DNA from 3 places in the Duganella sp. genome. Region 2 is predicted to be linked to each of the others. Evidence: predicted binding sites of a transcription regulator. Region 2 holds the regulator's gene; each other region holds the start of a gene.
The links. The regulator LexA, encoded in region 2, represses DNA repair genes until DNA is damaged. The targets are predictions, from matches to a motif close to ACTGTATNNNNATACAGT.
Positions count from the first base shown of each region.

Region 1: imuA (translesion DNA synthesis-associated protein ImuA) is a predicted target of LexA. The motif match lies at 8,722-8,739, and genes of this name have one in related genera.
Region 3: ABDW57_RS13215 (PA0069 family radical SAM protein) is a predicted target of LexA. The motif match lies at 4,942-4,959, and genes of this name have one in related genera.

Region 1 covers NZ_JBCNLB010000016.1:146,672-156,917, forward strand. Annotated here, with positions in the region: gene ABDW57_RS22335 (response regulator transcription factor) at 1-227, opposite strand, end outside; gene ABDW57_RS22340 (DegQ family serine endoprotease) at 254-1,747, opposite strand; gene ABDW57_RS22345 (PEP-CTERM sorting domain-containing protein) at 1,906-2,727, shown strand; gene ABDW57_RS22350 (Hsp20 family protein) at 2,786-3,238, opposite strand; gene ABDW57_RS22355 (peptidase M61) at 3,412-5,286, shown strand; gene ABDW57_RS22360 (hypothetical protein) at 5,320-5,658, shown strand; gene ABDW57_RS22365 (alpha/beta fold hydrolase) at 5,655-6,413, opposite strand; gene ABDW57_RS22370 (DUF1653 domain-containing protein) at 6,425-6,613, shown strand; gene ABDW57_RS22375 (DNA polymerase Y family protein) at 6,610-8,082, opposite strand; gene imuA (translesion DNA synthesis-associated protein ImuA) at 8,009-8,704, opposite strand; gene ABDW57_RS22385 (putative Na+/H+ antiporter) at 8,819-10,072, shown strand; gene ABDW57_RS22390 (hypothetical protein) at 10,089-10,246, opposite strand, start outside.
Region 2 covers NZ_JBCNLB010000016.1:3,027-13,272, reverse strand. Annotated here, with positions in the region: gene ABDW57_RS21695 (CvpA family protein) at 1-352, shown strand, start outside; gene purF (amidophosphoribosyltransferase) at 403-1,929, shown strand; gene ABDW57_RS21685 (cystathionine gamma-synthase family protein) at 1,932-3,176, shown strand; gene ABDW57_RS21680 (hypothetical protein) at 3,179-3,628, shown strand; gene lexA (transcriptional repressor LexA) at 3,555-4,193, opposite strand; gene ABDW57_RS21670 (DUF5695 domain-containing protein) at 4,292-6,922, opposite strand; gene rpsF (30S ribosomal protein S6) at 7,085-7,465, shown strand; gene priB (primosomal replication protein N) at 7,487-7,792, shown strand; gene rpsR (30S ribosomal protein S18) at 7,808-8,098, shown strand; gene rplI (50S ribosomal protein L9) at 8,126-8,578, shown strand; gene ABDW57_RS21645 (replicative DNA helicase) at 8,701-10,086, shown strand; gene ABDW57_RS21640 (DUF47 domain-containing protein) at 10,148-10,246, shown strand, end outside.
Region 3 covers NZ_JBCNLB010000006.1:36,190-46,435, reverse strand. Annotated here, with positions in the region: gene maiA (maleylacetoacetate isomerase) at 1-489, opposite strand, end outside; gene ABDW57_RS13235 (fumarylacetoacetate hydrolase family protein) at 489-1,511, opposite strand; gene ABDW57_RS13230 (LysR family transcriptional regulator) at 1,598-2,512, shown strand; gene ABDW57_RS13225 (NAD(P)H-dependent oxidoreductase) at 2,614-3,180, shown strand; gene ABDW57_RS13220 (gamma-glutamylcyclotransferase) at 3,215-3,778, shown strand; gene ABDW57_RS13215 (PA0069 family radical SAM protein) at 3,770-4,927, opposite strand; gene ABDW57_RS13210 (DUF2760 domain-containing protein) at 5,072-5,656, shown strand; gene ABDW57_RS13205 (Hsp70 family protein) at 5,653-7,500, shown strand; gene ABDW57_RS13200 (Hsp70 family protein) at 7,503-10,246, shown strand, end outside.

The DNA of each region.
Region 1 (10,246 bases), 140 kb from region 2:
AGGACCGGCGTCAGCTCCTTGCGCAGGCGCATCGAGCGCAGCACTTCCAGGCCGTCCTTGCGCGGCAGGCCCAGATCCAGCAACACCAGGTCGTAGGTCTGGGTTTGCAGCGCGGTGTCGGCCATGTCGCCGTCCTTGACCCAGTCGACCGCGTAGTGCTCGGCCCGCAGGAGGTCCAGCACTACTTCGCCGATCATGGTGTCGTCTTCCACCAGAAGAAGTCGCATATTGTTGTTTTCCTTGTGTTGTGGCTTTAGCCCAGGCGGACCGGTATGAAGATTTTATCGTCGCCGCGCTGGATCAGCAATGCCACCGACTTGCCGGCCTTGCCCACCACTTCGCGCACCTGGTCGACGCTGTTGACCGGCCGGCCGTTGACCGACAGCAGCACATCGCCCGGCTGCACCCCGGCGTTGGCGGCCGCGCCGCCGGCGTCCTGGATCAGCAGGCCGCTGGCGATGCCCGATTCACGGCGTTCCATCGGGTCCAGCTGGCGCAGCGACAGGCCGAGGCGCAGCTTGGCGCTGGCCTGGTCGGCCGGGCCGTCATCGTCCTGCGCCAGCACTTTATCCTTGGCGTTGCCCAGGGTGGCGGTGATTTGCACCGGCTTGCCCTGGCGCCAGACGTCCAGCGTAATCTTGTCGCCCGGGGTCGACAGGCCGACCATGGACGGCAGGTCGGCCGAGCTGATGATCTTCTGGCCGTTCAGCGCACGGATCACGTCACCGGCCTTGAGGCCGGCCTTGTCGGCCGGACCGCCGCGCTCGACGTTGGAAATCAGCGCGCCTTCCGGCGTTTCCAGGTTGAAGGAATCGGCAAAGCCCTGATTCACTTCCTGCACCGTCACACCCAGCTTGGCGTGCACCACCTTGCCGGTGGCGACAATCTGGTTCTTGATCTTGTTGGCGACGTCGATCGGAATCGCGAACGACAAGCCCTGATAGCCGCCAGTCTGGCTGTAGATCTGCGAGTTGATGCCGACCACCTCGCCGCGCGTATTGAACAGCGGACCGCCAGAGTTGCCGGGGTTGACCGCGACGTCGGTCTGGATGAACGGCACATTGCCATCGGGCAGCGTGCGGCCCTTGGCACTGACCACGCCGGCGGTGACGGTGTTATCCAGGCCGTAGGGCGAGCCGATCGCCAGCACCCATTCGCCCACCTTCAGGTCGTTGTTCCTGGCCAGCGGCACCACCGGCAGGTTCTTGGCGTCGATCTTCAGCACCGCCACATCGCTTTGCGGATCGGAGCCCAGCACCTTGGCGCGGAATTCGCGGCGGTCGGTCAGCTTGACCACCACCTCGCTGGCGTCACGCACCACGTGGGCATTGGTCAGGATGATGCCGTCCGAACTGATGATGAAGCCGGAACCGAGGCCATGGGTCGGCTGGGCGCGCTGGCCGCCGCGCTGCTGGCCCTGGAAGCGGCGGAAGAATTCATAGAAAGGGTCGTCGGCAAACGGATCGTCACGGCCTTGCGGGCCGTTGTAGGCGGTCTTGGTACTGCCGGTGACGTTGATGTTGACCACGGCCGGGCCGTTGTGGGCCACGATCACGCTGAAGTCCGGCAGGGAGATGGCGGGGGCGGCCACCGGCGCCGGTGCGGCAGCCGGCGCGGCAACAGCGGCCACCGGGGCAGTGGCGGCAGCCACCGCGGCATTCTGTTTGACAGCGACTGCACCGCCGACGCCGACCACGCCCAGTACGGCGACAGCGACGGCGGCACGCTTGAGAGTAGAGTTGGACATAACGGTTCTCCTATGAAAATGAGGACTTTAGATGTATCCAATATGAGGCTAAAAACTTAGGCCCTACTTAACCAAAGCGACAGCGCTTGCGCGCCAGATTTAATAAAATATTGATAACATGAGAGCGGTTTTCCCATGGATTCGACAGGACCGCACTCATGAAAAAATTTACCTTCGCAACACTGCTGGCAGCCAGCCTGAGTATCGCCATGACAGGTCATGCCAGCGCAGCCAACAGCGCCGCTTCGTCGCTAGGCAACTTTCACATCACACTCATCGACCTTGACCTGACAGATGGCGTGACGCCCTCGTTCCAGTTGATGGGAGCCAGCGCACCGACCGCACGCGTGCTCACGCTGGACCAGGACAGCACGCTGACCGCGGCCGGGCCGTTCGAGTCGATTGCCAACAGCAACGCCGGAACCTATTTCAGCCAGTGGGCATCCGCCTCCGGCGCCGGCACGCTGGAGACCTTATGGCTGCAGGCGGCCGCGCAAAGCAATGGCGCCAACACCGGGCGCTTTGACGCGGCCGGCCGCGCAACTGCCGGTCTGCTGAACTTTGAACTATCGGCCCACACCGGCATCCGGATTTCCGCCGATACCTCGGTCAGCGCGGCTAGCAGCGGACTGATCCCCGGCGCCGAATTCACCTCGACCGTCGGGATTGCTACCATGGACGCGTACATCGGCCACGAAGGCAGCTGGGAATATGCGTGGACAGCCCTGAGCGCCAGCACGCTGGACCTGCGCGGCGAATCCGATGCACTGCTGCCCAAGCATGATGCCGCCAGCGGCACGCTCACCCTCGTCTACGACAACACCACGGCCGCCAGCAAAAGCGGCGTGCTGGATTTCCGCGTCGGCGCCGATATTTCGCAGTTCCCGGCTGCGCCAGTTCCGGAACCTGCCAGCTACGCCATGTTCGGCGCCGGCCTGGCATTGCTGGGAGCTGCGCGCGCGCGCCGTCGTCAACGCTGAACGCCACGCAAAACTGGCCGGATAACCGGCCAGTTTTCGTTACTGCATCAGGGCAGGATTAAGCTGCGCGCTGCTCCAGGGCAGTCACGTTGTCGCCACCGTTGATGACGATCTTGCGCGGCTTCAGCGCTTCCGGGATCTCACGCACCAGTTCGATGGTGAGCATGCCGTTGTCGAAGCTGGCGCCGGTCACTTTGACGTGGTTGGCCAGTTGGAAGCGCTGCTCGAAATCACGGGCGGCGATGCCACGGTGCAGGTAGGTGCGCTCGGCGGCGTCCTTCTGCTTGCGGCCCACCACGGTCAGCGAGTCACGCTCGAAGGTGATGTCGATTTCTTCGCGGCTGAAGCCGGCCAGTGCCATGACGATCCGATACTGGTCGTCCGAGACCAGCTCGATGTTGTAGGGGGGATAGCTCGGGGTGTCATTGCGCTGGGCGTCATTCAGCATTTGTGCCAGACGATCAAAGCCGATAGCGGAACGATACAGCGGGGTGAGATCAAAAGTACGCATGATAGATATCCTTTTCAAAATAAGCGATATAAGAAGTTCGCGGCCCCTACCATCAGGCAACCGCTGATCCCCATATAAGTCGGGCCAAATGGCTTTCAAGAGCTTTTTTAAAAAAATTTTCAGTTTCCTGCGTGCTACACTCTTCCTCTTGTCAACCGTTTTATCAAACCATTATGTTCTTGACCCGCGCCGTACTTGCCGCCGTGCTGGCTACCGCCTTCAGCGCCCAGGCCGCCTCCGATCAGCCCTATCCGGGCACCATCGTTCTGAACGTCGATGCTTCCAACACCGCCCAGAATATTTTCCGGGTGCGCGAAAGCATCCCGGCCAAGCCCGGCAAGCTGACGCTGCTGTATCCGCAGTGGATACCTGGCAACCACGGCCCCAGCGGCGCGCTCAACCAGTTTGCCGGCCTGAAGGTCAGCGCCCACGGCCAGCCACTGGAATGGCAGCGCGATCCGGTCAATGTGTATGCCTTCCACGTCAACGTGCCCAAGGGCGCGAGCGGCGTCGAAGTGGAGTTTCAGTACCTGTCGCCGGTGGAGCCGAACCAGGGCCGCACCACCATGACCAATGACATCGTCGGCGTGCAGTGGCAGTCGGTGACGCTGTACCCGGCCGGCTACCACAGCCGCCACATCACGGTGCAGCCCAACCTGACGGTGCCGCCGGGCTGGCAGTACGGCAGCGCGCTGGAACAGCAGGCGCGCAATGGCGACGAGGTCGCCTTCAAGCCGCTGGACCTGGAAACGCTGATCGACTCGCCGCTGTTTGCCGGCCGCTACTTCCGCCAGATCGACCTCGATCCGGGCGCGAAAATCCCGGTGCGCCTGAACGTTGTGGCCGACTCGCCCGAGCAGCTGGAGGCCACGCCGGAACAGATCGCCCCGCACCGCGCGATGGTGCAGCAGGCCTACAAGCTGTTCAACTCGCAGCATTACAAGCATTACGATTTCCTGTTTGCCATCAGCGATGAATTCGGCGGCATCGGCCGCGAGCATCACCAGTCAAGCGAGAACGGCGTCAAGCTCGGCTACTTCACCGAATGGAATAAATACGAGGCGCGCCGCGAGCTGCTGTCGCACGAATTCACCCACTCGTGGAACGGCAAGTTCCGCCGCCCGGCCGGCCAGAACGTGCCGGATTTCAACACCCCGCTGCAAAACGAACTGCTGTGGGTGTACGAAGGCCAGACCCAGTACTGGGGCGCCGTGCTGGCGGCCCGTTCGGGCCTGATCAAGCCGGAACACACGCGCGACCAGATCGCCGCCACTGCCGCCCGCTACGACAATGTCAAGGGCCGTGAGTGGCGCGCCGTACAGGACACCGTCAACGATCCAATCATCAACGCGCGCCGTCCGCAGGGCTGGAACAACTGGCAGCGCGCCGAGGATTACTACTCGGAAGGCCAACTGATCTGGCTGGATGCCGATACCAAGATCCGCGAGCTGTCGGGCGAGAAAAAATCGCTGAACGATTTCGCCCGCAATTTCTTTGGCGTCGATGACGGCGCCTACGTCGCCAAGCACTACACTTTCGACGACGTGGTGAAGGCGCTCAACGCGGTGCAGGCTTACGACTGGGCGCCCTTCCTGCGCAGCCGCCTTGATGGCCACGGCCCCGGCGCGCCGCTGGACGGCCTGGCCCGTGCCGGCTGGAAGCTGGTCTACACCGAAAAGCAGACCGACTTCCTCAAAGCGCAGGAAGACCTGAGCAAGTCGGCCAACTTCCAGTATTCGCTGGGCTTCTCGGTGGGTGCGGATGGCAAGCTGGAGGCCTTGCAGTGGGAAGGCGTGGCCTTCAAGGCTGGCCTGGCGGGCGGCAACGTGCTGGTGGCAGTGAATGGCCGCGCCTACAAGCCGGAGCTGCTGCGCGCTGCCGTCACCGCCGCCAAGGGCGCGAAGGAGCCGATCAAGCTGCTGATCAGGAAAGGCAGCCTGTATCAGGAAGTGGCGCTGGACTACCACGGCGGCCTGAAATATCCGCGCCTGGAACGCATCGAAGGCACGCCGGATCGCCTGGCGGCGATTCTGCAGCCTTTAAAGTAAGAGGGGCGGTGTCGTTTGGTGTATGCTGCGCACATGAACAATGACACCGATATCCAACTGAGCGGCCCGTTCAAGGCCACCGACGGCTCCGGCCGTGCCCACGACGCCAAAGCGATCCGTATCTTCGACGAAGGTTACGGCGCCATTGATGTGTACGTGGATTTCAAGGCGCCGATCAGCGGCCTGCACAAGGACAAGGCGCTGATCGCATCGGTGGTGGCGCAGCTGCGCACCGTCGGCTACAAAGGCCCGGAGCTGACGGCCGGCGATCCGATGCTGCAGGAAGGCCGCTTGCTGGTACTGGAAGCGCCGGACGAATTCAACGCCTTCGCTGCCAGCAAGGGCTGGAAAGATTTGTCGGAAGACTTTTAACCCAGGTAGCGGTCAGCCCAGGCCGCAATCAGGTTGGCGACGTAGACCGCATCCTCGCGGCCCGTCAGCAAATGGTTCGCGTCGTCCAGCGAGATAAAGCTTTTCGGATGTTTGGCCGCGGTGAAAATCTCCATGGCGTTGTTGAGGCTGACCGTGTCGTCGTTGGGGGCGTGCATCACCAGCAAGGCGCGGCGCAGCGCAGCAATCTTTACCTTCAAATTGTGCCCGCCCGCGTCGTCCACGAATTGCTGCTTGATGCGGAATGGCCGTCCCGCCAGTTGCACCTCGGCCTCGCCTTCACGCGCAATTTCCTCCAGATGGTTGCTGAACATGCCGGTGACGTAAGACGGGCTGCTGGGCGCGGCAATGGTGACCACGGCTTGCACTTCCGGCATCTGCTCGGCTGCGGCCAGCGCAGCGGCGCCGCCGAGGCTGTGCCCGATGAGCAGGCGCGGCGCCTGAGATGTCTCGCGCATGAAGTCGGCGGCGGCCACCAGGTCGGCCAGATTGGACGTGAAGTTGGTGTTGGCGAACTCGCCGTCGCTGGCGCCGAGCCCGGTAAAATCAAAGCGCAGCACGGCGATGCCATGCTCGGTCAGTGCTTCCGCCACGCGCCGGGCGGCCAGCACGTCCTTGCCGCAGGTGAAGCAGTGGGCGAACAGCGCGTAGGCCTTGACCGCGCCGTCCGGGGCGTCAAGGCGGGCGGCCAGCTTGTGGCCGTGCGCGCCGATAAATTCTTGTCGTTGTGATTTCATAGGAATAGAAAATGCGTTACCAACACTACAAAGGCGGTATCTACGAACTGGTGTGCGAAGCCACGCTGGAATCCGACCTCTCGACCATGATTGTATATCGTGCCGCCAACGGCTCCATCTGGTGCCGTCCGCGCGAGGTGTTCTTCGAGATGATCGAAGTCGATGGCAAGCAGGTGCAGCGTTTCCGGCCGCTCGACTAACCGAACAGGCCTTGCAGATACCAGCGCGGCTCCTTGTCGGACGCGCTGCGTTCCTTGAACAGCCAGTAGTGGGCGTGGTCCGCGCCCTGGGCCATGAAGTAATCGCGGGTCTGCATCTCCCCCCACCAGCCGGCCTCGATGCGCTCGCCGGTCGAGCGGAGGCGCAGCGGCGAGCCGTAGTAAGGACGGTGGTCGCGCAGCAGCAGCGGGATCGGTTTGGCCAGCAGCCAGGCCGGCCGCGGCAGGCTGCCGATGTCGGGCGGCAGCTGGGCACGCGCTGCGGCCGGACGGACTTTTTTCTGGATGCTGAGCCAGGTGTTGGCTTGCTCGGGCCGGTAGTCGGCGCTGGGCACGGCTTGCAGCACGTTGTCCGGGCCGAGCCGCGCGGCCAGCAGTTCCAGCAGGCGCTGCCAGTCTTCCTTGCTGCCGCCCGGTTCGGGGAACAGGGAGTCGCTGAGCGGCGCCATCGGCTGCACCTGCGGCGCTTCCAGCCGCAGGCCGATCACCGGGGCGTCCAGTTCCTGCTTGGCCAGGCGCTCCTTCAGCAGGCGCACCAGGTGCGTGTCTTTCCATGTGGGCTCGGCCAGCACCACTTCAATCACGGTGGGCGGGCCGGCGCTGCGGCCGCGCTCGTGCTCCAGCAGCAGGCGGATGCGTTCGACCGCCAGCTGGTGCGCGCTCAGCCAGCCGGTCAGTTGCAGCAGCAGACGATGCGCGCCGAACAGCAGGGCTTCGGCATTTTCCACGCGGTCGAACAATTCCAGCTTGGCGTGAAAGCTGGTGGGCGCCTGCAGCCATTGGTGCAGTTCGGGACGGACGCCGTGGGCGTCGTCCAGCATGTCCAGCAAGGGGCGGCCGCAACGGCGCTGCAAGCCGGGACGCGGCAGACGATACAGCTGGCCTAAGGTCATGCAGCCGATGCCTTCCAGCCAGCTCAGGTGGGCGCGTGCGGGCGGCAGCAGGCCGACCGGGAGCGAGGCCAGCTTGCGTTCCAGCGCGTGCAGCTTCACAGCGCGCCCGGCGTTGCTGCAGGCCAGCAGCCAGGCGCCGCGCGCGGTGGGGGCGCAGCTGAGCCAGCCGGTAAAGCCGAGCGCGCGCACGCTGTGCCTCACCTTGCGGCACAGCGTGCGGATGCCGCCGAACAGGCGCAGGCTGGCGCCGACGTCCAGCAGCAGCGTGGCCTCCTCGGCCTGCGCCAGTTGCGGCGTGTACTGCAGCAGCGCCAGCGCCACCGCTTGCAGCGCTTCCGCTTCCAGCTCGGGCGCGCGCTGCTGGAATTGCACTTGCGGCGCCAGCATGATGGCGCCGCCGCGCCGCAAGCCGGTCCGCACGCCGGCCGCATGGGCGGCATCCGACAGGGCCACGACCCGCTCCTGCTCCAGCACCACCGTGCCATCATCCGCCGACCAGCACGGGCGAAATACTTCGAGCGGGAGCCGTGGCAGGTGTATCGCGATCCAGAGGCGCATGACGTTGAAGCAAAGAAGGCGTTAAAGGTAAAAACAAGGGCGCGTCACGCTGCGGCCCGCGTCGTTTGACAAAACCGATGTCGATGCCGCCCGCCGCTGGCTTGAGCGACAGCCGCAACGGCGCCGGCGATGCCTCCTGGGCCGCCGCCAGGGGGCGCAGCAGGCAGAACAAGGTCTCGCCGCTTTGCGCCGCCAGATGCAGGCGGCGCAGCGTTTCGCCGCGCGCATGCTGCTGCCACAACAGCAGCGCACCGCAACAGCCGCTGCGCAGGATTTGCTCGGCGGCCCACAGCGCATCGCTGGCCTTGGCGCCGCTGCGCACCCACAGCAGTTGCGACGGTTCGATGCCCAGGGCCGCCAGCGCCAGCGCCTGCGGCGGATGCGGCGGTTGCAGCAGCACGATGGGCCGCTGGCCCAGGCCGGCCAGCGCCGGCTGCAACAGGCGCAGTTCGCCGATGCCGTGCTGCTGCAGCAGCAAATCGATCAAGCTGCCAAGCGGCCAGCCGCCGCCGGGCAGCTGCGCGGACAAGGCGGCAAAGCCGGTGTCCAGGCAGCGCGTGGCGCTCTGGGCGAGTTGATCGGCCCGCCACAAGGACGGGTGCACGGTTTCGGGGAAGGTCATGGCATTGTAACGTAAGTACTGTATAAATACACAGTACTCCTTGCACCGTTGTTTGGCAAGGTTTACCTGCCTTTGAGGTACCATGTCATTGAGGAAATTATCAAAGGACACACTTTGCAAACCATACAAATCGTCGGCGCCGTCCTGTTTGGTCTGGCGCTGCTGCACACCTTCGCTGCCAAGTCATTCGAGGTGCTGGCGCAGCGCCACCCGCGTCATGCCGGACTGTTCCACCTGCTGGGCGAGGTGGAGGTGGTGTTTGGCTTCTGGGCATTTGTGCTGATGGCAAGCATCGCCTTCCTCAACGGCGGGCAGGCGGCGATTGCGTATGCCGAATCGCGCCAGTACACCGAGCCGCTATTTGTGTTTGTGGTGATGGTGGTGGCGGCCTCGCGGCCGGTGATGGACATCGTCCAGCGCGTGCTGCTGGGCCTGGCCAAGCTGATGCCGGTGGCCACCGAACTGGCGCTGGTGTGGTTCGGCCTGGCGCTGGTGCCGTTGACCGGCTCGCTGATCACCGAGCCGGCCGCCATGACGCTGGCGGCGCTGATGCTGGCGCCGCTGATCTTCCGTGACGGCATGCCGGAGTGGCTGAAATATGCGGCGCTGGGCGTGCTGTTTGTGAATGTCTCGATCGGCGGCCTGCTGACCGCCTACGCCGCGCCGCCGGTGCTGATGGTGGCCGGCACGTGGAACTGGGACAGCGCCTACATGGCGCAGCACTTCGGCTGGAAAGCGGCAGTGGCGGTCGTCATCAACGCCACCGCGGCCAGCTTCGCGCTGCGCAAGCATTTGCGGGCGCCGGCCGCCAGCGCGGCGGCAGATACCGCGCCGGCGGTGCCGTTGACGGTGACGCTGATCCACCTCGGCTTTCTGGCGGCGGTAGTGGTGCTGGGCCATCATCCGGTACTGTTCCTCGGCCTGTTCATGCTGTTCCTGGGCTTCACCAGCGCTTACCAGCGCTACCAGAGTCCGCTGATCATCAAGGAAGGCCTGCTGGTCGGCTTCTTCCTGGCCGGGCTGGTGGTGCTGGGCGGGATGCAGCAATGGTGGCTGCAGCCGATCGTGGAAAGCCTGTCGCCGCTGGCCCTGTTCTTCGGCGCGATGAGCCTGACCGCCGTGACCGACAACGCCGCCCTCACCTACCTGGGTTCGCTGATCAGCGGCATCTCGGCGCAGTCGCAATACATGCTGGTGGCGGGCGCCGTCACCGGCGGCGGCCTGACCGTGATCGCCAACGCCCCGAATCCAGCCGGCGCCGCGCTGCTGCGCCGCGGCTTCCAGGACCAGTCGATCGGCACCCTGGGCCTGCTGGCCGGCGCCCTCGCCCCCACCGCCGTCGCCGCGCTGGCTTTCCTGCTCCTTTGAGCGTCTGCAAGGTGGGCTAAGAGGCGGCGCGGCGCGCGGCGGTGTGTTGTCCGTGCTGTTTATGCCGCTTGCCGTGCTTGCGGCCTTTGCCTCCCCCGCGGCGCTTGCCGGCCTTGCCCGAGGCGCGGGCACCCTTGCGGCCGGATTGTGTTGCCGGCGAGGGCGGCGCTGCCG
Region 2 (10,246 bases):
GGTGCTGGCGCCGATGCTGCCGGAGGTGGTGCCGGGCGAGGTGCTGCGGCTGATCATTGCCTTTATCGCACTGTTTATCGGTGCGCGGATTTTAATGGGCCTGTTGTCGCTGGCGCTGGACGCCTTGCTGGACGCGGGTGGCCTCAGCTTCATCGACCGCGCACTGGGCGCCGTGTTTGGCGTGGCGCGCGGGCTTGTAATTGTGTTGGCAGCCGTCATCTTAAGCGGGATGACGTCCTTGCCGAAGCAGGATTTCTGGAGGCACGCGGTCTTGAGTCCATACGCCGAGCAGGGTGCTCGCATGGTCAAGCAGTACCTTCCCGCTGCGATGGCGCAGCATGTTAATTTTTGAATTCTTTAAATCTGCGTTTTTAATCTGTAGTCCAGTCCAGGAGCATCATCATGTGTGGCATCGTCGGCGTCGTCTCCCATCAACCTGTCAACCAAATGCTGTATGACGCCTTGCTGCTGTTGCAGCACCGCGGCCAGGATGCGGCGGGTATCGCGACCAATCACAGCAGCATGTTCGCCATGCACAAGGCCAACGGCCTGGTGCGCGACGTTTTCCGTACGCGTAACATGCGTACGCTGCAAGGCAATTCCGGTATCGGCCACTGCCGCTACCCAACCGCCGGCTCGTCAAGCGAGGAAGAAGCGCAGCCGTTCTACGTCAACGCCCCGTTCGGCATCACGCTGGCGCACAACGGCAACCTGACCAACTGGGAACAGCTCAAGCAGGAGATGTTCAAGAACGACCGCCGCCACATCAATACCGACTCCGACTCGGAAGTGCTGCTGAACGTGCTGGCGCACGAGCTGCAAAAGAGCACCACCGGCCTGACGCTGGATGCGGACGCCATCTTCAACGCCGTCACCGTGCTGCACCGTCGCGTGCGCGGCGGCTATGCTGCGGTGGCGCAGATCGCCGGCGTCGGCCTGCTGGCCTTCCGCGATCCGTTCGGCATCCGTCCGCTGTGCCTGGGCATCAATGAAACCCCGGAAGGCGTGGAATACCTGATCGCCTCGGAATCGGTGGCGCTGGAAGGCATGGGCTTCCGCTTCGTGCGCGACATCGCGCCGGGCGAAGCGGTGTTCATCGACGCCGACAAGCAGTTGCACGCGCGCCAGTGCGCCGACAATCCCACCCTGAACCCATGCGTGTTCGAGTATGTCTACCTGGCGCGTCCTGACTCGGTCATCGACGGCGCCTCGGTGTACGCCACCCGCCTGAAAATGGGCGAGTACCTGGCCGAGAAGATCAAGCGCGAACTGAAAGACATGAAGATCGACGTGGTGATGCCGATTCCGGACTCGTCGCGTCCGGCGGCGATCCAGCTGGCGCTGGCGCTGAATGTGGAATACCGCGAAGGCTTCATCAAGAACCGCTACATCGGCCGCACCTTCATCATGCCGGGCCAGGCCGCGCGCAAGAAGTCCGTGCGCCAGAAGCTGAACGCGATTCCGGATGAATTCAAGGACAAGGTGGTGCTGCTGGTGGATGACTCCATCGTGCGCGGCACCACCAGCCGCGAGATCGTGCAGATGGCGCGCGACTCCGGCGCCAAGAAGGTCATCTTCGCCTCGGCCGCGCCGCCGGTGATCTACCCGAACGTGTACGGCATCGACATGCCGACCCGCGACGAGCTGATCGCCCATGGCCGCACCGTGGAGGAAGTGTGCCGCGAAATCACCGCCGATGCGCTGGTGTACCAGGATATCGACGCGCTCAAGCGCGCCATTTCGGACGTGAATCCGGCGCTGAAGAACTTCGAGGCGTCGTGCTTTGACGGCGTGTACGTGACCGGCGACGTGACCAAGGAGTATCTGGACAAGCTGGAATATGCCCGTCACAACCCGACCAAGGCCAAGGTGCCGGAAGATGCGGCCCGCACGCAGCTGAACCTGAACCTGGCGGCCACCGAAGCGTAACCATGAGCGACAAGAAGAACTACGGTTTCACCACCACCATCCTCCACGGCGACCGCCAGAAGGGCATCGAGCACGGTTCGCTGCACAAGCCGATCCACACCTCGGTGGCCTTCGGCTACGCCGACGCGCGCCAGCTGGCCTCGGTCTTCCAGGGCAAGGAGCCGGGCTTCCGCTACGGCCGCCAGGGCAACCCGACCATCTCGGCGCTGGAAGAGAAGGTCACCAAGATGGAGCAGGGCGTCGGCACCATCTGCTTCGCCACCGGCATGGGCGCGATCGGCGCCGTGGTACAGGCGCTGCTGCGCGCCGGCGACCATGTGGTGTCCTCGTCCTTCTTGTTCGGTAACACCAACAGCCTGTGGCAGACCGCCATGAGCCAGGGCATCGGCGTGTCCTTCGTGGACGCCACCGACGTGGCCAATGTCGAAGCGGCGATCACCGACAGCACCCGCGTGGTGTTTGTCGAAACCATCGCCAACCCGCGCACGCAAGTGGCGGACCTGAAGCGCATCGGTGAACTGTGCAAGGCGCGCGGCATCCTGTACGTGGTGGACAACACCATGACCACGCCGTATCTGTTCCAGCCCAAGTCGGTGCATGCCGGCCTGGTGGTCAACGCCCTGACCAAGTCGATCGGCGGCCACGGCAACGCGCTCGGCGGCAGCATCACCGATACCGGCGCCTATGACTGGACCCGCTTCCCGAACATCTACGAGAACTACAAGAAAGCCGCGCCGCTGCAGTGGGGCCTGGCGCAGATCCGCGCCAAGGCGCTGCGCGACTTCGGCTCCTCGCTGGCGCCGGACGCCGCCCACCACATCGCTGTCGGCGCCGAAACGCTGGCGCTGCGCATGCAGCGCACCACCGCCAACGCGCTGGCGCTGGCGGAAATGCTGGAGAAGGATGAACGCGTCGCCGCGGTCTACTATCCGGGCCTGCAATCGCACCCGCAGCACGGCATCAGCGCGGAACTGTTCCGCGCCCATGGTTCGCTGCTGAGCTTTGAGCTGAAGGATGGTCTGGACTGCTTCGACTTCCTGAACCGCCTCAAGCTGGCGATCCCGGCCTCGAATCTGGGCGACAACCGCACGCTGATCATCCCGGTCGCGCACACCATCTTCTACGAGATGGGCGCCGAGCGCCGGGCATCAATGGGCATTGCCGAATCGCTGATCCGCGTCTCGGTGGGCATCGAAGACACCGACGACCTGCTGGACGACTTCTGCACCGCCCTCGAAGGCTGCTGACGATGAGAACGCTGATCGCCACCAGCCTGTTGGCGGCAGCCGCCGCAGCCCAGGCTGGCGATCACCGGCTTGAAATCGACTACTACACCCACCACTACGACGGCGCCGACATCGCGCTGTCGCGCTTCCACTGCGGCGCCGCCAGCGCCATGCACACGGCCGAAGAACGCAGCGCCTGGCTGGCCTGCTACGGCCGCTTTGCGGTCAACTACCGGGCCGCGCTGCCGGTCGGGCGCACCATTCCGGCGGAAGTGGCGGACGCCATGAGCGAAGCCGAACTGGCGGTCGCGCAGCAATTGATGAGTCAGGTATTTGTGCAGGTCGCACAGGAGGCACGCCAGCAAGCCGATCTGGTCTTGCTGGCGCAGGGGGAGGTGCTTAGTGCCAGGTCCGCATCAGGCCTACTGCCAGGCCTTCCAGTGCAAACTCGTCAGCTTCCGGATCGACCTTGATGATCTTGAAGTCCGGATTTTCCGGCAGCAGCTCGATGGTCGAGCCGGTCTTGCGGTAGCGCTTGACCGTCACTTCGCTGCCGATGCGGGCCACCACGATCTGGCCGTTCTTGGCGCTATCCACTTTTTTCACCGCCAGCAGGTCACCGTCCATGATGCCGGCGTCGCGCATCGATTCGCCGCGCACCTTCAGCAGGTAGTCCGGCCTGGAGGCAAACATGGCCGGGTCGACGCTGTAGCTGGTTTCCAGGTTTTCTTGCGCCAGGATCGGCGAGCCGGCAGCCACGCGGCCGATCAGCGGCAGCGACATCATCAGCGCGGCCGGCACTTTCGGCGCCGGCGGTTCGGCGTGCGCGCCCAGCAGGCGGATGCCGCGCGAAGTGCCGGCGGCAATCTCGATCGCGCCCTTGCGCGCCAGGGCCTGCAAATGCTCCTCGGCGGCATTGGCCGACTTGAAGCCCAGTTCGTTGGCGATCTCGGCGCGGGTCGGCGGGAAGCCGGTATTTTCAATGGCGTCCTTGATCAGATTCAGGATTTGTTCCTGGCGTGCAGTGAGCTTGAGCATGAGTACAGTGAGCCTGTGTATATGAACAGTCTGTATTTTTGTACAGTGTGACGCGAAAAGCAAGGGAATTTGTTGCTTCACGCGAAATTAATTCATGTTTAGTTGCGGGCGCGGCTGCTGGTCCAGTGGTTGGGGCCGTCGGAGAGCGTGCCCAGGTACTCGCTGCGCTTGCCATCGCGCTCGGTGATGATGCGGGCGCGCGGCGTGTGCGGGGTGCTGGCGGCCAGCTGCAGCGTGATTGCGCCGCTGCGCGGATCGTAGACGGCACTGTCGTACTTGCCGGCTTCCAGCGTGATCCAGGCGCGCTCCGGTGCGATGAACAGGCGCGTGCGGGCGCTGTCTTTCGGCGTGATGTGCAGCTTGCCGTCGGCTGCGGCCTGCAGATTGGCGCCGAACGCCAGCCAGCCGAAGGTCGGGTCGTTCAGCACGTAGGTGGCGCTGGCGTAGGCATGGCCGTAGAAGCCCATGCCGTAGTCGCCGCTGTAGGCGTCCCAGCGCATCATGTCCGGCCAGGCATGGAAGCCGGCCGAGGCAAAGCCCTGCTGGTCGATATTGGTGATGCCGCCCAGCAGGCCGCCGTAGGCCACGCGCAGCAGGTGCAGGTCGGACGGGTTGGCGCGGTAGGCCTCGAACAGTGGCACCGCGTTCAGGGTCGAACCGTAGTGGTGGATCTGGCGTTCGATGCGCGGCGTCTTGCCGGCGTACAGGAAGTCCCAATAGCGGCGGGCGTTGCCGTTGTAGCCCCAGCTTGGCATTGTCGGATCGTAGCCGAGGATGACTTCGCGCGTGATGTCGGCCTGCGGCTGGTAGCCGAAGTGGCGCATCCAGGCGTAGACTTCGGCCTGGCCGGTGGAGTCCCACGCCATTTCGCTGCCGAAAGGGTAGATGAGCGTGCGCCAGTGGTCGGCGCGCTGCTTCATCAGGCGCTCCATGTCGGCGGCTTCGGCGTGCATCTCTTCCCGTTGCAGGTCCTTGAGGATGTCGATGAAGACGTCGCCTTCCATCAGGCCGAACTGGGCGTACTCGGGCGCGTCGCGCATCATGGCGACGACGGTCTGGTAGGCCTGCTGCAGATACCAGCGCCAGTCGTGCGCCGTGACCAGGCCGACGTGGTTGCGGGCCAGGCGGTACAACACCCAGTGGCCGATGGCGACGTGCGGGTAGTTGTAGGCGCGGCCAAGGTCGGCAGCGTCCTTCTTGCTCCAGGACGCCCAGGTTGCCCAGTTGGCCTTCGGATCGTAGTAATTGGGGAAGGCTTGCGGGTCGTAGTAGAACAGACTCTTGCGCACGGCGCCGGCTTGCGGGCCATCGGCCACTTGCAGCTTGCCGACCACCGTGTCGTTGACCAGGCGTTCCAGCTTGGCGACTTCGGCGGCATCGGGATTGTCCAGCTGCTTCATGATGGCAGCCACCCAGCTGCCGCCGCCGCCTTCGTCGCTCATGCCGGAGATCCATACACGGGTATCGTCGGTGACGATGCGGTCGGCGTCGCGGTCATAGGTGAGGATGGCGGGCGCGCGCTGGAAGGGATCGTTGCGGTCGTCGAACCATTGGCGGGTGGTGGCAAAGCGGCCCAGGTCGGCCACGGCTTGCTGCAGCGGCTTGGTGATGAAGTAGCTGATGGTTTGCACGCTGCCGTCGGCGTAGCTAATGCTGAGCCGCGCCGGCCCCCAGCCTTGCGCACGCACGGTGTAGCGCAGCCAGCCCTGGGCGGCCCAGTCGCCGTTCCCACCGCCGCTGCCCACTGGTGTGACGGTCAGCGCGCCGGCCGGCCCGGCGCTGATGCTGGCGACTTTCTGCGAGCTGTGCAGGAAGAGCGTGGCCTCCATGTCGGTCGGCACCACATAGCCGGGGATGCCAACCGCCACCGGCCGTTTCTGCGCGACCAGCGTTTGCTCGATGGCGCGGATCGATGGCGCGGTGACGAAGCGCACGCCGATCTCGCGTCGTTCACCGGGCCGCAAGGTCAGGCTGGTGGGCGTGTTCCATTGCTCGCCGGCGTTCTTCCAGTCCGTCCCGGCGTAGGCCTTGCTGGCCACGGTCCAGTCGTAAAAGCCTTCAGCGGTCTGTTCGCGCTTGCTGCCATCTTCGATCGGGCGCCAGGCTTCCAGCGGCGTGCGGCCGTCCGGCAGCACCAGCAGGGCAGGGCCTTGGCCGTTGAGGCGCGTCACCTGCACATAGCCGGCGTCGCGGCCGATGTAGGGATCGGCAAAGCTGGCGCTGGCATGGGCCTGCTCCAGCGTGCGGCCGGTGATGATGTTGTCGAACACCATTGGCAGCCCCAGGCCGCCAATTTCCACCGGGCTGGCCGAACGGTTGATCAAGGTAAAACGCAGCACCAGCGCGCCCTTGTCGTTCAGCCAGCGCCGCTCCACCGTCAGCGGAAAGCCGGCGCCCATGGTGGCGCTGATGTCGGCTGCCGCCAGCGCCCGGCCGGCCGGCAGGATGCGCACCGGCTTGCGGGCGCGCGAGGAGGAATAATCCTGCCAGGCGCCGTCGCCGCTGCGCAGCCGCAAATTGAGATCGCCGACATGGGCATAGCCATTGCCGCGCCGCTCGGCCGCGCGCGTGCCGGGCACGAAATCAAAGGCCGGATCGGCCACCGGCGTCAGGCGCGCCAGCGTTTGCGTGTCGCTGCGCAGGGCCAGCAGCAACTGCGGCGTGCTGTAGGCCTGGCCGATGGCAAGCGCGGGCAGGGCGATCAAGGTGGCAATGACAAGTGATTTCATGGGCAATCCTGTTAAAAGTGCAACACGATAGTAGCATTGCCGCCGCCGCAACGCGATGCTGGATTTCTGCTGCAAAAGCTGCTATAGTCGCGGGCTTACCTCTTCCCACACCTGTCTTGACGCCAGGGTGGGCTATTTATCAAGTCCTTAAGGGAGTTATACATGCGTCACTACGAAATCGTATTTATCGTCCACCCGGACCAGAGCGAGCAAGTGCCCGCCATGATCGAGCGTTACAAAACCACCGTAACGACCCGCGGCGGCGCCGTGCACCGTGTGGAAGATTGGGGCCGTCGTCAAATGGCTTACCCAATCCAGAAACTGGCGAAAGCCCACTACATCTGCCTGAACATCGAAGCAGACAACGAAACCCTGGTTGAGCTGGAAACCGCATTCAAATTCAATGATGCCGTTCTGCGTCACCTGACCGTCAAGATGAAGAAAGCGGAAACCGCTCCTTCGCCGATGATGAAGTCGGTACAACGCGAAGACGCAGCGAAATCGCACCGCGCAGAAGCTGCCGCTGCTGCTCCAGCCGCTTAATTGTCCTGAGAAGGAACCGCGCTGAACCAGTTCCAGTTCATCGCCCTCATCGCCGAGCGGGATGCAATCCGTTACACCCCGGCCGGCATGCCGATCGTGAATGCTGTACTCCAGCACCGGTCGCAGCAGATGGAGGCGGGCATCGCCCGTTTGACCGAGTTTGAAGTGTCCGCCGTTGCGGCGGGCGAAATTTCAGGCCGTTTCCATCAGGCGCCGCTGGGAGGCATGTATCAGTTCACCGGTTTTCTCAACAAGAAAAGCCGCAATAGCAAAAGCCTGGTGTTTCACATCATTGATTTTAGTGCTGTCCAAGACAGCTCAATTTAAATACAGGAGCCTAAAATGGCATTCGGTAAAAAGTTCGACAAAAACAAGCTCAAGCTGAAAGAAAAGCGCAAGCAACAAAACCCACTGTTCAAGCGCAAGAAGTTCTGCCGCTTCACCGCCGCTGGCGTTGAGCAGGTAGACTACAAAGACGTAGACACCCTGAAAGACTTCATCCAGGAAAACGGCAAAATCATGCCAGCACGTCTGACCGGCACCAAAGCCCACTACCAGCGTCAAGTTGACACCGCGATCAAGCGCGCGCGTTACCTGGCCCTGCTGCCGTACACCGATCTGCACAACGCCTAATCGCGGCAGAGAAACTGGAGAAGAACTATGCAAATCATTCTGTTGGAAAAAGTTGTCAACCTGGGCAACCTGGGTGAAGTCGTTAAAGTCAAAGACGGCTACGCACGTAACTTCCTGATCCCGCAAAAAATGGCCCGCCGCGCTACCGCCGCTGCCATCGAGGAATTCGAAGCCAAGCGCGCTGAACTGGAAAAAGCTGCTGCCGCCAAGCTGGCCGCTGCCCAAGCCCAGGGCGAAAAACTGAACGGCATGACCGTGACCGTGTCGCAGAAAGCCGGCGTTGACGGCCGTCTGTTCGGTTCGGTAACCAACTTCGACATTGCTGAAGCCCTGACCAAAGCAGGTTTCGCTGTTGAAAAAGCCGCTGTGCGTCTGCCAACCGGTCCGCTGAAGACCGTGGGCGAGTTCCCAGTCAGCGTTGCGCTGCACACCGACGTGGTGGCAGAAGTAACCGTTGCCGTTGTAGGCGAAGCTGCCTAAGACTTGACCGGGCGGCAACGCCTGTCGAGTTTTGCAACACCCTTGAAAAAAGCCGGGCTCCGCCCCGGCTTTTTTCTCGTCATAAATTTTGTAGTCCGGCACAAGCAGGTATAATTCGCGCCATGAACGCCCCCTCCGATCCGCAAGTCGAGTCGCTCCGCGTCCCGCCGCATTCCATCGAAGCAGAACAGTCCGTCATCGGCGGTCTGCTGCGCGATAACGCGGCGTTCGACCGTATTGCCGACATGATGCAGCCGGAAGACTTCTACCGCTACGACCACCGCATCATCTTCGAACAGATCGTGCGCATGATCAACTCGTCCAAACCGGCCGACGTGATCACCGTGTTCGAGAACCTGACCCAGCTGGGCAAGGCCGACGACGTCGGCGGCCTGGCCTACCTGAACGCCATGGCGCAGAACACGCCGTCGGCGGCCAACATCCGCCGCTATGCCGAGATCGTGCGCGACCGCTCGGTGCTGCGCCAGCTGATCACCGTGGCCGACGACATTTCCGGCCAGGCCTTCAGCCCGCAGGGCAAGGAAACCAAGGAAATCCTGGACGAGGCCGAGTCGCGCATCTTCGCCATTGCCGAGCAGGGCGCGCGCGGCGCCGCCGGCTGGCTGGCGGTGCAGCCGCTGCTGACCCAGGTGGTCGAGCGCATCGACGAGCTGTACTCGCGCGACAACCAGTCCGAGATCACCGGCGTGCCGACCGGCTTCATCGACCTCGACCGCATGACTTCCGGCCTGCAGCCGGGCGACCTGGTGATCGTGGCCGGCCGTCCTTCGATGGGCAAGACCGCGTTCTCGGTCAACATCGGTGAAAACGTGGCGATCGAAGCCGGCCTGCCGGTGGCGGTATTCTCGATGGAGATGGGCGGCGCCCAGCTGGCCATGCGTATGCTCGGTTCGGTGGGCCAGCTGGACCAGCATCGCCTGCGCACCGGCCGCCTGAACGACGAGGACTGGCCGCGCCTGACGCACGCCATCCAGAAGATGAACGACGCCCAGTTGTTCATCGACGAAACCCCGGCACTGAACCCGATCGAGATGCGCGCCCGCGCGCGCCGTCTGGCGCGCCAGTGCGGCAAGCTCGGCCTGATCATTGTCGACTACCTGCAGCTGATGCAGGGTTCCAAGGCCGGCGACAACCGCGCCTCCGAGATTTCGGAGATCTCGCGCTCGCTGAAAGGCCTGGCCAAGGAGCTGGGCTGCCCGGTGATCGCGCTGTCGCAGCTGAACCGCTCGCTGGAACAACGCCCCAACAAACGGCCCGTCATGTCCGACCTGCGCGAATCCGGCGCTATCGAGCAGGATGCGGACGTCATCATTTTCCTGTATCGCGACGAAGTCTATAACCCGGACTCGCCCGATAAGGGAACGGCCGAGATCATTATCGGTAAGCAGCGTAACGGCCCGATCGGCGCGGTACGTCTGACCTGGATCGGCCAGTACACCAAGTTTGGCAATTACGTCGGTAACCTGTCTATCTACCAGGGCGACTAATCCTTGCGCCGGCCCGATCCATCGGCTGGCGATCTGCAGTAGTAATAAAACGGAGAAAAATATGTTTGGACGTTTGATGCCCACCGAGGGCAAATTCTTTGACCTGTTTAATCAGCACGCCGAGCTGTGCGTCAAAGGCGCGAAAGAAATGGTGGGCCTG
Region 3 (10,246 bases), on a different contig from region 2:
CGTCGGCGTGTCGCCGTGGCAGTAGCGGCCGGTGCGCGCATCGTTGGCCAGCAACGACTCCAGCGTCGCCAGGCCGCTGCGCAGCCAGTGCTGCTGCCACCCCAGCTTCACCTCTTCCGTCACGCCAACCTGGCCGGTCAGGTACTTCAGCACGCGCAAATTGCCGATCGGATGCGCATCCGCCGCGATGCTCAGCGCCAGCGCACGCACGCGGGCACGGCTGATGGCGTCTTGCGGCAGCAGCGGCGTCTGCGGATGCGTCTCCTCCAGATATTCAATGATGGCCAGCGACTGGCCGAACACATCGCCATCCACTTCCAGCGCCGGCACCAGCATGGAAGGATTAACGGCGCGGTAGGCATCGCCCAGTTGCTCACCGCCGTTGCGCAGCAGATGCACCGGCACGGCGTCGTAGGCGATGCCCTTCAGATTGAGCGCAATCCGCACGCGGTAGGCGGCGGAACTGCGGAAATAGGTGTAGAGCTTCATCAGTGACGCTCCTTGTAGTGGGTGACGATCTGATCAATAGCGCCAAAGATGCTGTTGCCGTCCTTGTCGTTCATCTCGATGCGCACACTGTCGCCAAACCTGAGGAACGGCGTTTGCGGCTTGCCGGTCTCGATGGTTTCGTACATCCGCACTTCCGCCAGGCAGCAATAGCCGACACCGCCGTTGGCGATGCTGGAACCGTGCAGGCTGCCCTGCTTGTTGGACACGGTGCCGGAACCGATGATGGTGCCGGCGCCCAGCTCGCGCGTGCTGGCCGCGTGCGCCACCAACTGGGCGAAACTGAAGGTCATGTCTTCGCCGGCGTTGGGCTTGCCGAATGGCTGCTGGTTCAGTTGTACCAGCAGCGGCAAGTGCAATTTGTTGTCAGCCCAGTCGGCGCCGAGCTCATCCGGCGTGACCGCCACCGGCGAGAACGCGCTGGCCGGTTTGGACTGGAAGAAGCCGAAGCCTTTGGCCAGTTCGTTGGGAATCAGGTTGCGCAGCGAGACGTCGTTGACCAGCATCACCAGGCGGATGGCCTTGGCCGCCTGCTCCGGCGTGGCGCCCATCTTCAGGTCGCCGGTGATGACGGCCACTTCGGCTTCCAGGTCGATGCCCCAGTCTTCGCTCAGCGCGTAAATCGGGTCGCGCGGGCCGACGAAGCTGTCGGAACCGCCCTGGTACATCAGCGGATCGGTGTAGAACGAGGCCGGCACTTCCGCATTGCGCGCCTTGCGCACCAGCTCGACGTGGTTGATGTAGGCCGAGCCATCGGCCCACTGGTAGGCGCGCGGCAGGGGCGAATGGCAGTATTGCTGATCAAACGGTTTGGCGTCGACCGCATCGCCGCTGTTCAACGCGGCGTAGACATCCTCCAGGCGCGGCGCCACCAGTTCCCAGTTGTCCAGCGCATGCTGCAGGGTAGACGAGATTTTCGGTACGTGCTGATAACGCTTGAGGTCGCGGCTGACGACAACCAGGCGGCCATCGCGGCTACCGTCTTTGAGGGTGGCAAGCTTCATAGTGTCTCCAATTCAATCCCGGCATTAGATGACAGTTTCAGATATCATACAAATCGTATTTTCCTTCGCATTTATCAGAATTACTCATGAATCCCAGCCTGCGGCAAATGCGCGCCCTGGTGGCGCTGGCCAAGACCGGCAGCTTCACCTTGGCCGCCGACCACCTGAATGTGACGCAATCGGCGCTGAGCGGCCAGATCAAGGAACTGGAGCAACTGCTGGGGGTGCGCGTGGTTGAGCGTACCACGCGCAAGACCCAGCTTTCCGAGCTGGGACGCGAACTGTATCCATTGTTCGACAAGATGCTGCACGACCTCGACCGTGCCATGGCCGACATCGCCAGCCGCAAGGCCCTCAAGCAGGGCTCGGTGCGGGTGGCAGCGCCACAAATGCTTTCCTGCACCATGCTGCCGGAGGCGATTGCGGCCTACCGCGCGCGCCATCCCGAAGTGCAGGTGCGCCTGACCGACTGCCCGCTGGAGCAGGTGTCGGCGCGCGTGTTCAGTGGCGAGGCTGACTTCGGCATCGGCCCCGAGCGCGATGCCACCGCCGAGATCGAAGCTCAGCCGCTGTTCGAGATGCCGTTCGTGGTGGTCTACCCGCAGGGTCATGAACTGGACCGGCGCAAGCGCATTAGCTGGAACGACGTGAATCGCTACCCTTTCATCTCATTGCAAGGCCAGTTCACCGAACGCCTGCTGCGTGACGTGCACGTCTCCTTCCGCGAACTGTCGCTCAGCCCGTACAACGAGGTGACGTTCATGACCACCGCGCTGGCCATGGTGCACGCCGGCCAGGGCATTACCGTCTGCCTCCCCTACGCCGAGAAAATGGTGCAGCTGTACGGTCTCAAAATCCGCCCCCTGGAAGCGCCCGCCCTGACGCGGCGCTTCTTCATCTACACTCGCAGCGTGCGCGTGCTGTCCCCGGCGGCCGAGAGTTTTGTTGCTTTTATGCACGAATTTATCGCTGCCCATGAATGGAACATGCCGGCCGCATAAGAGGCAGCCACCTCAACCAGCTTACAATTTATTTCAAATTAGAAAATTTAATTGCCATTCATCCATTGTGGAAGCGGTTTCGTATTGTGTATGCTTTATTGATGAACATTTTGCACATCGACTCCTGCGCCCTGGGCGATCATTCCACATCGCGTCAGATGACCGCTGCTGCCATGGCGGCGCTGACGGCGGCCCATGAACAGGCGACCGTCCTCTACCGCGACCTCGCAGCCTCGCCGCTGTCCCACGCCAGCGGACCGCTGCTGCAAGTGATCAGCCAGCGCTGGGACGCCGACATTCCCATGAACGCCGAACTGCGCGCCGAAGCCTTGCAAAGCGCCTCGCTGCTGCAGGAATTCAACGAGGCCGACCTGGTGGTGCTGGGCGCGCCCATGCACAACTTCTCCGTGCCGTCCACGCTCAAGGTGTGGATGGACCGACTGCTGGAGTTGCAGGCCGCCGCACCCAGCGCGCGCCGTGGTGACTTGCGCGTGGTACTGGTCACCGCCGGTTGCGGCATGCTGGGTCTGGACTCGACGGCAGAACTGCTGAACCACCACGAAAGCCAGCTCAGGGCCGCGTTCCGCCACATGGGCATCCAGCACCTGGGCACGGTGCGCGAACTGGCGGATCTGCAACAAGTCCTGGAGGTCAAGCGCGCCGCCTGATGATAGCGCTATCGCTGTTTTATAATGCAGCATCATGACTGCGAACACCATCGCCATCAATCAACAGATGGACAAGTTTGACGGCCACCACAGCGTTTGGCTGTTCGGCTACGGCTCCTTGATCTACAAGGCGGACTTCCCGTACCTGCAACGCCGCCCGGCCAGCATCAACGGCTGGACGCGGCGTTTCTGGCAGGGCTCACACGACCACCGCGGCACGCCGGAAGCGCCGGGCCGCGTGGTCACGCTGATCGAAGAAGCCGGCGCGGTCTGCCACGGCATGGCTTACCTGATCACGCCGGAAGTCTTCGCTCATCTCGACCACCGCGAAAAGAATGGCTACCTGCGGCTGGCCATCCCGATCGTCTTTGAAGACGGCGATGACATCGAGGGCCTGGTCTACATCGCCACGCCGGACAATACCGCCTTCCTCGGCGCCGCCTCCGAACAAGAGATTGCCGCCCACATCGCCCGTTCAGCCGGGCCGAGCGGGCCAAACAGCGACTACCTCAACCACCTGGCCACGGCGCTGCGCGAGCTGGGCCGTCACGACCAGCACGTGTTCGACATCGAACGCCACCTCGCCGCGCTAAAATAAATCCATCTGCCCGGCATCGGCTGCTGCCTTGGCGCGCGCGCCCAAGGGCGGCACCACCAGCGGCCGCACAAACTGCGACGCATCCATGCGCAGAAAGCGGCTGCCATGTCCTGTCAGCCCGAGCCGTTCGCTGGCGATCTTCACGCGCTGCCGGATCAGCTCCGCCCACACGCCCTCGCCTTTCATGCGCGTGTCGAAGTTGCTGTCGTAGTCTTTGCCGCCGCGCATTTCGCGGACGCGGTTCATCACCCGCTGCGCCCGTTCCGGGAAGTGGGCCTGCAGCCATTCCTTGAACAGCGGCGCCACTTCCCACGGCAGGCGCAGCACGGTGTAGTGCGCGCTCACCGCGCCGGCTTCCTTGACTGCCTCCAGTATCCGTTCGATATCCGGCTCGGTGATGAAGGGAATGATGGGCGCGATGCTGACCGCCACCGGTATGCCGGCATCGGCCAGCGTGCGGATGGTGCGCAAGCGCCGTGCAGGGGCCGCCGCGCGCGGTTCCAGCGTGCGGGCGATGGCCGGGTCCAGCGTGGTCAGCGTGATGGCCACCCCGGCCTGCTGCCTGGCCGCCATCGGCGCCAGCAGGTCGATATCGCGTTCGATCAGCGAGGACTTGGTGATCAGCCCCACCGGGTGCTGGCACTCGTGCAGCACTTCCAGCACGCGGCGGGTCAGCTTGAGGTGACGCTCGCAAGGCTGGTAGGCATCCGTGTTCACGCCCAGCGCGATCGATTGCGGTTCGTAGCCCGGCTTGGCCAGTTCCTTGCGCAGCATTTCCGGCGCGTTCACCTTGGCGAAAATCTTGCTCTCGAATTCCATGCCCGGCGAAAGCCCCAGATAGCTGTGCGTAGGCCGCGCAAAACAATAAATGCAACCGTGCTCGCAGCCGCGATATGGATTCAGCGATACACTGAAGGGTAAATCCGGCGAGGCATTGCGGCTGAGGATGGAGCGGCAAATTTCTTCCGTGACCTGGGTTTTCCATGGTTTGGCCTCCTCCTCTTCCCGCTCCCAGCCGTCGTCGTAGGCTTCGCGGGTGTTCAGTTCGTAACGGCCCTGCATGTTCGACACCGCGCCGCGCCCTTTTTGTGCCTTGAGCGAAGGCGGCGGCAGCATTACCTGCTCTTGATTGTTTTCATCATGGGACATGGCGGGATCCAAATACTGTATATGCATACAGTATTCTAGGCGCTCCAAACTGCCATATCAAGAGAAATATCAAGTATCATGCCGGGCTTCGCCTCCACGCGCGCCCGGCGCAGCGTTCGGCAACCTTACACAGTGAGTAAATACATGACCAATTCGAGCCAACCTTTGCCGTCTTTCTTCAGCCGGATTTCGATCGCGATCGGCGCTTTCTTCCGTGCCCTGTCCGACGCTGAATACGCGGCCCGCCTGACCCGCATCGACGATGCGCCGCAGCCAGCCGCCGCGCCAGTCGCCCCGGCGCCTGCTCCAGCCCCAGTACCTGCACCGGCTCCGGTGACCTTGCGTGTCGCCACGCCTGACGCTGCGCTGCAGCTGCTGTCCCTGTTCCAGCGCGAAGCCCGCCTGATCGACTTCACGCAAGAAAACCTGTCCGCCTACTCGGACGCCGACATCGGCGCCGCCGCGCGCGTGGTGCATGAAGGCTGCGCCAAGGTGCTGAAAGAGCACTTCACCATCCAGCCGGTGCGCAGCGAAGCCGAAGGCAGCCGCATCGAACTGCCGGAAGGCTTTGACGCCGCCGCAGTGCGCCTGACCGGCAACGTGGTCGGCAAAGCGCCGTTCAAGGGCACGCTGAGCCACCGCGGCTGGCGCTCGGCCGAAGTGCGCCTGCCGAAACTGGCGGAAGCGCACGACGCCGCCATCCTGGCGCCGGCGGAGGTGGAACTGTGAGCGATCCCCGTTACGCCATCGGCATCGACCTTGGCACCACGCACAGCGCGCTGTCGTATGTGAATCTGCAAACCAGCGACGGCGAGAAAACCCAGCACGGCGTGCTGGCCATCCCGCAGCTGACCGCACCGGGCACGATCGAAGAACTGCCGCTGCTGCCTTCCTTCCTCTACCTGCCGCACGCCGACGAGCTGGCGCCTGGCGAGAACAATCTGCCGTGGCAGCAAAGCGCGCAGGAACTGACCGGCGTGGCCGGCGAGATGGCGCGCAGCCGTGGCGCCACCACGCCGATTCGCCTGGTCTCCAGCGCCAAGAGCTGGTTGAGCCATCCGGGTGTGGATCGACGCTCCGCCCTGCTGCCGAACGACGCGCCGGAAGAAGTGCAGCGCGTGTCGCCGCTGGAAGCCTCGACCCGTTACCTGACCCACCTGCGCAAGGCCTGGGAGCAGGCGCACCCGGAAGCGCCGTTTGGCGAGCAGGCCGTGACGGTGACGATTCCCGCATCCTTCGATCCGGGCGCACGGGAACTGACAGCCGACGCCGCACGCGCCGCCGGCTACACCAATCTCACCCTGCTGGAAGAGCCGCAGGCGGCCTTGTACAGCTGGATTCAGGGTAGCGAAGGCCGCTGGCGCAAGGAGGTCAAGCCGGGCGACATCATCCTGGTGGTGGACGTGGGCGGCGGCACCAGCGACTTTTCGCTGATCGCCGTGCTGGAACGCGATGGCGTGCTGGAACCGCACCGCATCGCCGTGGGCGACCACATTCTGCTCGGCGGCGACAATATGGATCTGGCGCTGGCGCACCTCGTCGCACGCAAGCTGGCCGCCAACGGCACGCAGCTGGATGCATGGCAGATGCGCGCGCTGACCTATGGCTGCCGCACTGCCAAGGAAAAGCTGCTGGCCGATGAAACCGTGGCCACCTGGCCTATCGTGGTGCCGAGCCGTGGCTCGAAACTGATCGGCGGTTCGATCCGCACCGAGCTGACGCGCGAAGAAGTGTCGGCGTTTATTCTCGACGGCTTCTTCCCGCAAGTGGAAGCATCGGCGCGTCCGGCCGTGCGCCAGCGTGCGGGCCTGACGCAGCTTGGCCTGCCGTATGCGCAGGATGCCGGCATCACGCGCCATCTGGCCGCGTTCCTGGCGCGTCAGGTTGGCGCGACGGCGGAACTGGAAGGCTACGCCGGCAAGCAAAACGCCGATGCGACCTTCCTGCATCCGACTGCGGTGCTGTTCAACGGAGGCGTATTCAAGTCGGACCTGCTGGCGCAGCGCATCATGGGCACCATCAACGACTGGCTGTATCTGGAAGGCGCCGAGCCTGCGCGCATGCTGGGCGGCGCCGATCTGGATCTGGCGGTAGCGCGCGGCGCGGCTTATTACAGCTACGTGCGGCGCGGCAGCGGTGTGCGCATCCGCGGTGGTACGGCACGTTCGTACTATGTGGCGATCGAATCGGCCATGCCGGCGATTCCCGGCATGGAACCGCCGATTCAGGCACTGTGCGTGGCGCCGTTCGGCATGGAGGAAGGCAGCGAGATCGAGTTGCCAAATCAGGAGTTTGGTCTGGTGGTGGGGGAGCCGGTGCAGTTCCGCTTTTTTGGTTCGTCGGTGCGACGTCAGGATCAGATTGGCGATCTGCTGGACTTCTGGGGTCCGGATGAGCTGATCGAGATGAACGAGATTCAGGCGAATCTGTCGCCGGAAGGCCGTCAGGCCGGCGACGTGGTGCAGGTGCGCCTGCATGCGATGGCGACGGAATCCGGCACGCTGGAACTGGCCGCTGTGGCGAATGATGGCCAGCGCTGGAAGGTGGAGTTTGACGTTCGTTCCGCCGCCTGAACATGAGCAAGTACGTCGTCAGCATCGATCTGGGCACCACCAATACGGTGATGGCCTACGCGGAAGCCGGCAGCGGCGAGATTCGGTTATTCGAAATCGATCAGCTGACGGCGCCCGGCGAGATTGGTGCGGCGGCGCTGCTGCCGTCCTTGCGCTATCACCCGGCCGATGGCGAGCTGGCGGATGGTGAGTTGCAGTTGCCATGGCCATCCGATGAGCCGGCGGTGATTGGCGTCCTGGCGCGCAAGCTGGGCGCGCAGGTGCCGGGACGTTTGGTGGCCAGTGCCAAGAGTTGGCTCTCGCATCCACAGGTGGATCGCATGGCGCCGATTCTGCCGTGGGGCGCGGAGGCCAATGTGGTCAAGGTGTCGCCGGTGGCGGCCAGTGCTTCATATCTGGCGCATTTGCGGTCCGCGTGGAATGCGCGCTTTGCGGCGCACCCACTGGAAAAGCAGCAAATAGTCTTAACCATTCCCGCCTCGTTTGATGAGGGAGCGCGAGCGCTGACGCTGGAAGCGGCGCGCATGGCGGGATTGCCGTCGTTGCGGTTGCTGGAAGAGCCGCAGGCGGCGTTTTATGACTGGCTGTATCGTCAGCGTGATGCGTTGGGCGAGCAGCTGGCAGATACGCGCCTGGTGCTGGTGTGCGATGTCGGCGGCGGCACCACGGACTTCAGCCTGATGAAAGTCGACGCCGGCGCCGCAGGCCAGCCGGCCATCAGCCGCATTGGCGTCGGCAACCACCTGATCCTCGGCGGCGACAACATGGACCTGGCCCTTGCCCACCTGGTCGAATCGCGCATGGGCGCGGCGGCCGGCGGCGCGCAGCCGCGCTTGTCGGCCAGCCGGCTGGCGCAGTTGGCGGAGCGCTGCCGGGCGGCGAAGGAGTTGCTGCTGGCGGCGGACGCGCCTGACCGCACCACAGTCACACTGCTGGGCGCAGGCTCGAAGCTGATCGGCGGCTCACGCTCGGCCGAATTGACGCGCGATGAAGTGGCCGCCCTCGTAGTGGACGGCTTCTTCCCGCTGAACGAAGCGCAGGAGCCAGCCAGACGCGCGCGCGGCGGCATCGTCGAATTCGGCCTGCCCTACGCCAGCGATGCCGCCATCACGCGCCATCTTGCAGACTTTCTGCGCCAGCATGGCGCCGCCGCGCGCGAGGCACTCGGCCTTCCCGCCGACAGCACCACAGTCCCGGTCCCGGACACCCTGCTGCTGAACGGCGGCGTCTTCCGCGCCGACGCCCTCGCGCGCCGCCTGGAAGCCGCACTCGCAGGCTGGCGCCAACAACCGCTGCGCGTTCTGCACAACGACAATCCCGACGTCGCCGTCGCACGCGGCGGCGTCGCCTATGCCCTCGGACAATCCGGCCAGGCGCCAGTGATTGGCGGCGGCTCCGCCCGCAGCTACTTCCTGCTGCTGGACGACAGCGGCCCGGCCGACAAGCCACGCCGCGCCATCTGCATCCTGCCGCGCGGCGCCGCCGAAGGTCGCGAACAATTGCTGGCCGGCCGCAGCTTCGCGCTGCGTCTTGGCCGGCCGGTGCGCTTCCACCTGGCCTCCGCCACCGCCGAAGCGCCACAAGCCGGCGACTTGGTCGACTTGCAGCCCGACGAATACATTCAGTTGCCGCCCATCGCCACCGTCCTGCGCGACAGCAGCGCCGCCGACGCCCGCAAGGAAATCCCGGTCCAACTGGCTGCCACGCTGAGCGAAGTCGGCACACTGGAAGTCCACTGCGTCGCCAAAGAAGACCAGCAACGCTGGCTGCTGGAATTCCAGCTGCGTGGCGACACCACACCCGAAGCCCCCGATGAAGCGCCTATGCCCGCCGGCCTCGCCGCCGCCATCGAAAAAATCGACCGCATCTTCGGCAGCCGCGCGCAGCAGGTCGACATCAAGGAAGTAAAACAACTGCGCGCCCAACTCGAACACCTGCTGGGCAGCCGCGAAAGCTGGACCACGCCCGTGCTGCGCCGCCTGTTCGACACCCTGATGGAACGCGCCAAAGGGCGCCGCCGCTCGTCTGAACACGAACGCGCATGGCTCAACCTGAGCGGCTACTGCCTGCGCCCGGGCTTCGGCTACGCGCTCGACGAATGGCGCATCGAACAGCTATGGAGCATGTTCGAGACTGGCGTACAAAACCATAAGGACGCGCAGGTCTGCGCCGAATGGTGGACGCTGTGGCGCCGCGTCTCTGGCGGCTTAAGCGTGGAAGCGCAACTGCGCGTGCTGGACGATTTTGCCTTCAACGTCCAGGCCGATGCCGCAGAGCGCGGCCGCCGTCCCGTCACGCTGGTCAACGGCAGCGAAGAAGACATGCTGCGCCTGGGCGCATCGCTGGAACGCATCCCCGGCAACTACAAGGCCGAAATCGGCGCGTGGATGCTGGGCCAGCTGCACAAGGCCACCAAGGCCGCAGGCAAAGCCGCCGCCGACAAGACCCGCAACGGCGCCGCCAGCCTGGCCAAGGCCGAGGCCACGCAAGGGCGCTTCCTGTGGGGCCTGAGCCGCGTCGGTGCGCGCCAGCCCTTCCACGGCAGCGCGCACGATGTGGTGGACACCGCCACCGTCGAACAATGGCTGGACGCGGTGCTGGCACTGGACTGGAAAAAGGTGGAGCCGGCTGGCTTCGCCGCATCTCACCTTGCCCGCATGACCGGCGACCGCTCGCGCGACATCAACGAAACCCTGCGTGCCGAAGTGCTGCGCCGCCTGAACGCCGTCGGCGCGCCGGCCAACTG